3 regions of the Streptomyces sp. NPDC026092 genome follow, and region 1 is predicted to be linked to each of the others. Evidence: riboswitches for the same ligand, from Rfam matches in the RefSeq annotation. Region 1 holds a riboswitch; each other region holds the start of a gene.
The links. A riboswitch is a leader RNA that binds a small molecule or an ion and turns the genes downstream of it on or off. The one in region 1 is predicted to bind cobalamin.

Region 2: another riboswitch for cobalamin. It lies ahead of AB0F56_RS01410 (CoA-acylating methylmalonate-semialdehyde dehydrogenase); the one in region 1 lies ahead of AB0F56_RS13840 (energy-coupling factor ABC transporter permease).
Region 3: another riboswitch for cobalamin. It lies ahead of cobN (cobaltochelatase subunit CobN); the one in region 1 lies ahead of AB0F56_RS13840 (energy-coupling factor ABC transporter permease).

Annotation. Positions count from the first base shown of each region.
Region 1 is NZ_JBEZYN010000007.1:118,434-120,688, forward strand. Features, by position in the region: gene dhaL (dihydroxyacetone kinase subunit DhaL) at 1-352, shown strand, start outside; gene AB0F56_RS13835 (PTS fructose transporter subunit IIA) at 349-753, shown strand; cobalamin riboswitch at 818-1,042, shown strand; gene AB0F56_RS13840 (energy-coupling factor ABC transporter permease) at 1,071-1,769, shown strand; gene AB0F56_RS13845 (energy-coupling factor ABC transporter substrate-binding protein) at 1,769-2,131, shown strand; gene cbiQ (cobalt ECF transporter T component CbiQ) at 2,141-2,255, shown strand, end outside.
Region 2 is NZ_JBEZYN010000001.1:306,090-308,344, reverse strand. Features, by position in the region: gene AB0F56_RS01410 (CoA-acylating methylmalonate-semialdehyde dehydrogenase) at 1-1,246, opposite strand, end outside; cobalamin riboswitch at 1,509-1,694, opposite strand; gene AB0F56_RS01405 (methylmalonyl-CoA mutase family protein) at 1,843-2,255, shown strand, end outside.
Region 3 is NZ_JBEZYN010000004.1:277,757-280,011, reverse strand. Features, by position in the region: gene cobN (cobaltochelatase subunit CobN) at 1-872, opposite strand, end outside; cobalamin riboswitch at 909-1,048, opposite strand; gene AB0F56_RS08565 (cobalamin biosynthesis protein CobG) at 1,104-2,255, shown strand, end outside.

The DNA.
Region 1 (2,255 bases):
CGGGACGCTCCTGCGCCGCACCGGCAAGGCACTCGGCGAGGCCGGCACGGTGACGCGGCAGGACCTTGCGGCGGCGCTGGCCACCGGGGTCGCCGCCGTCGGTCAACTCGGCGGGGCCCAGGTCGGCGACAAAACGATGCTGGACGCGCTCGTGCCCGCCGCCGAGGCGCTCGGCACCTCCTTCGCCGCCGCCCGGGACGCGGCCGAGGCCGGCGCCCTCGCGACCGTACCCCTGCGGGCGCGCAAGGGCCGGGCGAGCTATCTGGGTGAGCGGTCGGTCGGGCATCAGGACCCCGGGGCAACGTCGTCGGCGCTGCTGATCGCCGCGCTCGCGGAGGTGGCCGCCGCATGACCGGTCAGGTGGGCATCGTGCTGGTCTCGCACAGCGCGGCCGTGGCCGACTCCGTCGCCGCCCTGGCCCGGGGGCTCGCGGGCGGCGCGGCGACCGCGCCGGTCGCCGCCGCCGGAGGCACCCCCGACGGCGGGCTCGGCACCAGCTCCGAGCGGATCGTCGAGGCGGCGCGGGCGGTCGACGAGGGTGCCGGCGTGGCCCTCCTCGTCGACCTCGGCAGCGCCGTCCTGACCGTCAAGGCGCTCCTCGCCGAAGGGGACGAGCTGCCTGAGGGGGCACGTCTCGTGGACGCGCCCTTCGTCGAAGGTGCCGTCGCCGCGCTCGTCACCGCGAGCGCGGGCGGAGACCTGGACGCGGTGACGGCCGCGGCGGCTGAGGCGTACACCTACCGGAAGGAGTGAGCGAGGGGCACGAGGGGGTGAGGGGGCGCGCGCGAGATCCGTCGCACACCGTCCGGGGGCGTACCCGTGTTGTGATGTACCTGGTCAACCCACTAATGTCACAGCGCCTTGGTGTACGGGAAACCGGTGCGGTACCGGTGCGGCCCTCGCCACTGTGATCGGGAAGTCCGGCTCCATCCCTCCGGGGAAGCCACTGGACCACTGCGGGAGACCGCGGCGGTGTGGGAAGGCGGAGCCGCGGCGGCATGACCCGTCAGCCAGGAGACCGGCCAAGGTGCGTTGTCCATCCACGAGGTGCTGGAGAGGGTCTCCCAACCATGCATATAGCCGAGGGGTATCTACCCCCGTTGCACGCGGCCGCCTGGGGCGTCGCGTCCGCTCCCTTCGTCGTCCACGGCGTCCGCGCGCTGACCCGTGAGGTCAAGGCCAACCCCGAGTCCACTCTGCTGCTCGGCGCGTCCGGCGCGTTCACGTTCGTCCTGTCCGCGCTCAAGATCCCGTCGGTCACGGGCAGTTGCTCGCACCCGACCGGCACGGGCCTGGGCGCCATCCTGTTCCGTCCGCCGGTGATGGCGGTCCTGGGCACGATCACCCTGTTGTTCCAGGCGCTGCTGCTCGCGCACGGCGGGCTCACCACGCTCGGCGCCAACGTGTTCTCGATGGCGATCGTCGGGCCATGGGCCGGATTCGGTACGTACTGGCTGCTGCGCCGGTTCGACGTCCCGCTCATGGTGAGCGTGTTCTTCGGCGCGTTCGTCGCGGACCTGTCGACGTACTGCGTGACCAGCGTCCAGCTCGCGCTGGCCTTCCCCGACCCGGGCAGCGGTGTGGTCGGGGCGCTCGCCAAGTTCGGTTCCATCTTCGCGGTCACGCAGCTGCCGCTCGCCGTCAGCGAGGGTCTGCTCACGGTCCTCGTGATGCGGCTGCTCACGCAGTCCAGCAAGGCGGACCTGACCCGGCTCGGGGTCCTGCTCCCGTCCCGGAAGAAGAACGAGAACGCGGAGGCGAGCGCCTGATGAGCCGGAACGCGAAGATCAACTCCCTGCTCCTGCTCGTCGTCGCGGCCCTTGCGGTGCTCCCGCTGGTCCTGGGCCTCGGCGACCACAAGGAGGAGCCGTTCGCGGGCGCGGACGGCGAGGCGGAGGCGGCGATCACGGAGATCGCTCCCGACTACGAGCCGTGGTTCAGCCCGCTCTACGAGCCCCCCTCCGGCGAGATCGAGTCGGCGCTGTTCTCCCTTCAGGCCGCGCTCGGCGCCGGTGTGCTGGCGTACTACTTCGGCGTGCACCGGGGCCGTAAGCAGGGCGAGGCCCGCGCCGAGGCGAAGGCGCTGCGGTCGGGGGCGGCGTCCGGCTCGGCAGCGTCCGGCGACGCGTAACCGCCGCCGGTGCTGCCGATCGACGCGGCGGCGCACAGCAGTCGCTGGCGCCGCCGTCACCCGTGCGAGAAAGCCGTCCTCGGCTTCGGCCTGACACTGTGCGCGGTCTGTCTGCCGCCGTGGC
Region 2 (2,255 bases), on a different contig from region 1:
GCTCGCTGGGCAGCCGCAGGGCCTCCTCGTAGTCGGCGGCGCGGACCACGCAGAGCACGGGGCCGAAGATCTCCTCCTGGTACACGCGCATGTCCGGGGTGACCCGGTCGAACAGGGACGCCCCGGCGAAGAAGCCGCCCTCGTGCCCGGGGAGGGCGAAGTCGCGCCCGTCGACCACGAGTTCGGCGCCTTCCTCGACGCCGATGCCGATGTACTTGCGGACCCGGTCGACGGCGTCGGGGCCGACGAGCGGCCCGAAGTCGGCGTCCGGGTCGTCGCTCCGGCCGATCCTCAGCGTGCCGATGCGCTCCTTCAGCCGGGCGACGAGGGCGTCGGCGGTGTCCTCGCCGACGGGGACGGCGACCGAGACGGCCATGCACCGCTCGCCGGCCGAGCCGTAGCCTGCGCCGATGAGGGCGTCGACGGCCTGGTCGAGGTCGGCGTCCGGCATCACGATCATGTGGTTCTTGGCACCGCCGAAGCACTGGGCGCGCTTGCCGTGGGCGGCGGCGGTGGCGTAGAGGTGCGCGGCGACGGGGGTGGAGCCGACGAAGCCGAGGGCGGCGACGCGGGGATCGTCGAGGAGGGTGTCGACGGCTTCCCTGCCGCCGTTGACGACGTTGAGGACGCCCGCCGGAAGACCCGCCTCAAGGAAGAGCTCCGCGAGCCGCAGCGGTACGGAGGGGTCGCGCTCCGAGGGCTTGAGGATGAAGGCGTTTCCGCAGGCCAGGGCGGGGGCGGCCTTCCAGAGCGGGATCATCGCGGGGAAGTTGAACGGGGTGATGCCGGCGACGACGCCGAGCGGGGAGCGCAGCGAGTGGACGTCGATGCCGGTCCCCGCGTTGTCGGTGAACTCGCCCTTGAGGAGGTGCGGGATGCCGGCGGCGAACTCCACGACCTCCAGGCCGCGTTGGAGGTCTCCGTGGGCGTCGGCGACGGTTTTGCCGTGCTCGGAGGAGAGCAGCCGGGCGAGGCCGTCCTTCTCCTGCTCGACCAGCTGGAGGAAGCGCAGGAGGACGCGGGCGCGGCGCTGCGGGTTCCAGGCGGCCCAGTCGCGCTGCGCCCGGGCGGCGTCGGCGACGGCGGCCTCGGTCTCGGCCCGGTTCGCGAGGGGGACGCGGGCCTGGACCTGGCCGGTGTTGGGGTCGTACACGTCGCCGTAGGCGCCCGAGGTTCCCGGGGTGTGCCTGCCGCCGATGAAGTGGGTCAACTCGCGGACGGTGGTGGCGTCTTGTGCGCGGACCATGAGTGCCTGCTCTCGTCAGGTGATCCGGATGGCGCGCCGGGGGCCGCCACGTCCGCGCACGCCGGTGGGCGTGATGATGCGGCGGCGTGGTGGCGGTGCACGGCGCGAGAGCGCGAATGGCGAGGCGCCGTCAGGTCCTGACGGTCGTGGGGTGGTGGGATCCCACTCGACGGGGTCCTGGACGGGCGGGTGCCCGTCGGCCGGATCCGCGGGGAGTGTGCGGGCGCACCGGTGCCATGCGTGTCAGCTCCATCCTCGTGGACAACACGGAACATCCCGCGGCCGGTATCCTGACTCCCGGATCAGCGCGCGCCGTCCGCCTTCCCGACATCGCTCGTCAGTGGCGTGCTGCTCGACGGCGTACTCCCCGGTCACAGTGGCGGGACCGCGCCGGAATCACACCGGCTTCCCTGCACCGCGGGCCTTCGCCGCGACTATATAGTTGGACGTCCTAGTAAATCCACCCCCGGCCGGGTGAACCTGCGACACCCCTTAGTAGAGCGGAGTCGCCCGCGGCTTCAAGACCTGCTTGGAGAGGGCAAGGTCACAGCGGTGTGCACTGCTGTCATCTGAGCGAGCTGTCCTAACATCCGAGCATGACAGTCCTTCCCGACGACGGGCTCGCCCTCGCCGCCGAATTCCCCGACGCGTCCCGTGAACAGTGGCAGCACCTGGTAGCCGGGGTACTGCGCAAGTCGGGCAAGGACGTGGAGGGCCCGGCGGCCGAGGACGCCCTGTCCACCGCCCTGGAGGACGCGCTCCGCGTCCGTCCCCTCTATGCCGCCGAGGACACCGCCCCCGAGCCCGGCCTGCCCGGCTTCGCGCCCTTCGTACGGTCCGGGCGCCCCGAGGGGAACACGGTCGGCGGCTGGGACGTGCGCCAGCGGCACACCACCGCGGACGCCGGGACGGTCCTCGCCGACCTGGAGAACGGCGTCACCTCGCTCTGGCTGGTCGTCGGCGAGGGCGGCATCCCCCTCGGCAGCCTCGGCCGGACCCTCGACGGCGT
Region 3 (2,255 bases), on a different contig from region 1:
AAGGAGAACGGGACGGTGATCAGGCGGCCGTCGAACTCGGGCACGGCGACCTGACTGGCCGCGTCCAGCGGCGACAGGCCCTCGTCGTTCTCCTCCCAGGCCGCGCGCGAACCGGTCAGGCAGAGCGCCTGCAGGATCGGTACGTCGAGGGCGGCGAGCGCGCCCGCGTCCCAGGCGTCCTCGTCGCCGCCGGCCTGCGCCTCGGCGGGCTTGGTGCCACCGGCGGCGAGCACCGTGGTGACGATCGCGTCCGCGCGCTTGAGCGTCTCGATCAGCTCGGGCTCGGGCGCGCGCAGGGAGGCGACGTACAGCGGCAGGGCGCGGGCGCCGGCGTCCTCGATCGCCTCGCAGAGGGAGTCGACGAAGGCGGTGTTCCCGCTCATGTGGTGGGCGCGGTAGTACAGCACGGCGACGGTCGGGCCGTCGGTCGTCCGGGCCGTGCGCTCCAGCGGCCCCCAGGTCGGCGCGGCGGCCGGGGCCTCGAAGCCGTGGCCGGTCAGCAGCACGGTGTCGGAGAGGAACCGGGCGAGCTGCTCCAGGTTGGCCGGTCCGCCGTGCGCCAGGTAGGCGTGGGCCTCGGTGGCGACGCCGACGGGAACGGTGGAGGCCTCCATGAGCTGGGCGTCCGGGGCCTGTTCGCCGGAGAGCACGACCAGCGGCTTCCCGGCGGCGCGCAGCGCGTCGAGGCCGTCCTCCCAGGCCCGCAGCCCGCCGAGGAGCCGGACGAGCACGAGGTCGGCGCCTTCGAGGAGACCGGGCAGGTCGTCCAGGGAGAGCCGGGAGGGGTTGGCGAACCGGTACGCGACCGGACCGCCGGCCGCGCGGGCGCTGAGCAGGTCGGTGTCGGAGTGCGACAGCAACAGAATTCGCATGCGTGCGCAGGCCTTCCTCGGGGTTGTCCGCGCCCCGGGTGGTCGTGTGGACGGCAGGAGTTCCTGACTCACCCGGCTCCTTCCGGAACCTGGCTCACAGTGGCGGGACCGCGCCGGATTCTCACCGGGCTTCCTCCCCGGGGTCCTGGGACCCCATGCCGATCTGCATAGTAGATCGTGCCTCTTCGGGGCCGGGTCTGGGCCGCTGACGACGTGGGTATGCTCGCCGCCATGCCGCCCACCCCACCCACAACACCCAACCCGGGCGAACCGCCCGTACGGGACCGTGGTGACGCCTGCCCCGGGGCGCTTCGGCTGCACGCCGCCGACGACGGGCGACTCGCTCGACTCCGGCTGCCCGCAGGGGTTTTGACGGTACGTCAGGTCGGCGTGCTCGCGTCGGTCACGGAAGATCTCGGCGACGGACGGGTCAGTGTCACCTCCCGAGGGAACGTGGAGCTGCGCGGGCTCGGTGAAGGGTGCGGGGGCGAGCTGGCCGAGCGGCTCTCGGAGGCCGGGCTGCTGCCCTCCCCGACCCATGAGCGGGTCCGGAACATCGTGGCCTCGCCGGCGGCCGGGCTCGACGGACTCGGCCACGGTGACGTGCAGTTGTGGGCCCGCGAGCTGGACGCGCTGCTGTGCGCACGGCCCTGGACGGCGGCCCTGTCCGGCCGGTTCCTCTTCGTCCTGGACGACGGGCGCGGCGATGTGGCCGGGCTCGGCGGAGATGTGACGTTGATCGCAGGAGAGGGTTCGGTACGGGTGCGGGTCGGCGACCAGGTCGTCCGCGTCCCCGCCGCCGACGCGCCCCGGGCCGCGCTCGCCGCAGCCGGCGCCTTCCTGGACGCCGCCCGGACCGCCGGGAACGGGGCCTGGCGGGTGCGGGAGCTGCCGGAGGGGCACGAGCCGGAGCCGGCGGCCGCCCTCGCGGGGGCCGGGATCGAGGTCCAAGCGTCCTCGGTCGAGCTTCCACAGTGCGAACCCGTCACCCCCGGCCCCCTCGGCCCGCACGCCCTGCACGTCCTCGCGCCCCTCGGCCGGCTGACCGCCGCCCAGCTGCGGGCGCTCGCCGCGAGCGGGGGCGAGGTGCGGCTCACCCCCTGGCGCGGGGCCGTCGTCACCGGCCTCGCCGACCAAGGCGCCGTCGCGCGCCGGCTGGGCGAGCTCGACGCGTACGGGCTCATCACCGACCCCCGCTCCCCCTGGGCCGGCGTCGGCGCCTGCACCGGGCTTCCCGGCTGCGCCAAGTCCCTCGCCGACGTGCGCGCGGACGCCGTCCCGGGCGACGTTCCCGGCCACCGGGGGCTCCCCGTCCACTTCTCCGGGTGCGAGCGGCGCTGCGGTCACCCGCAGGCCCCCGCGTGGGTCGACGTCGTCGCCACC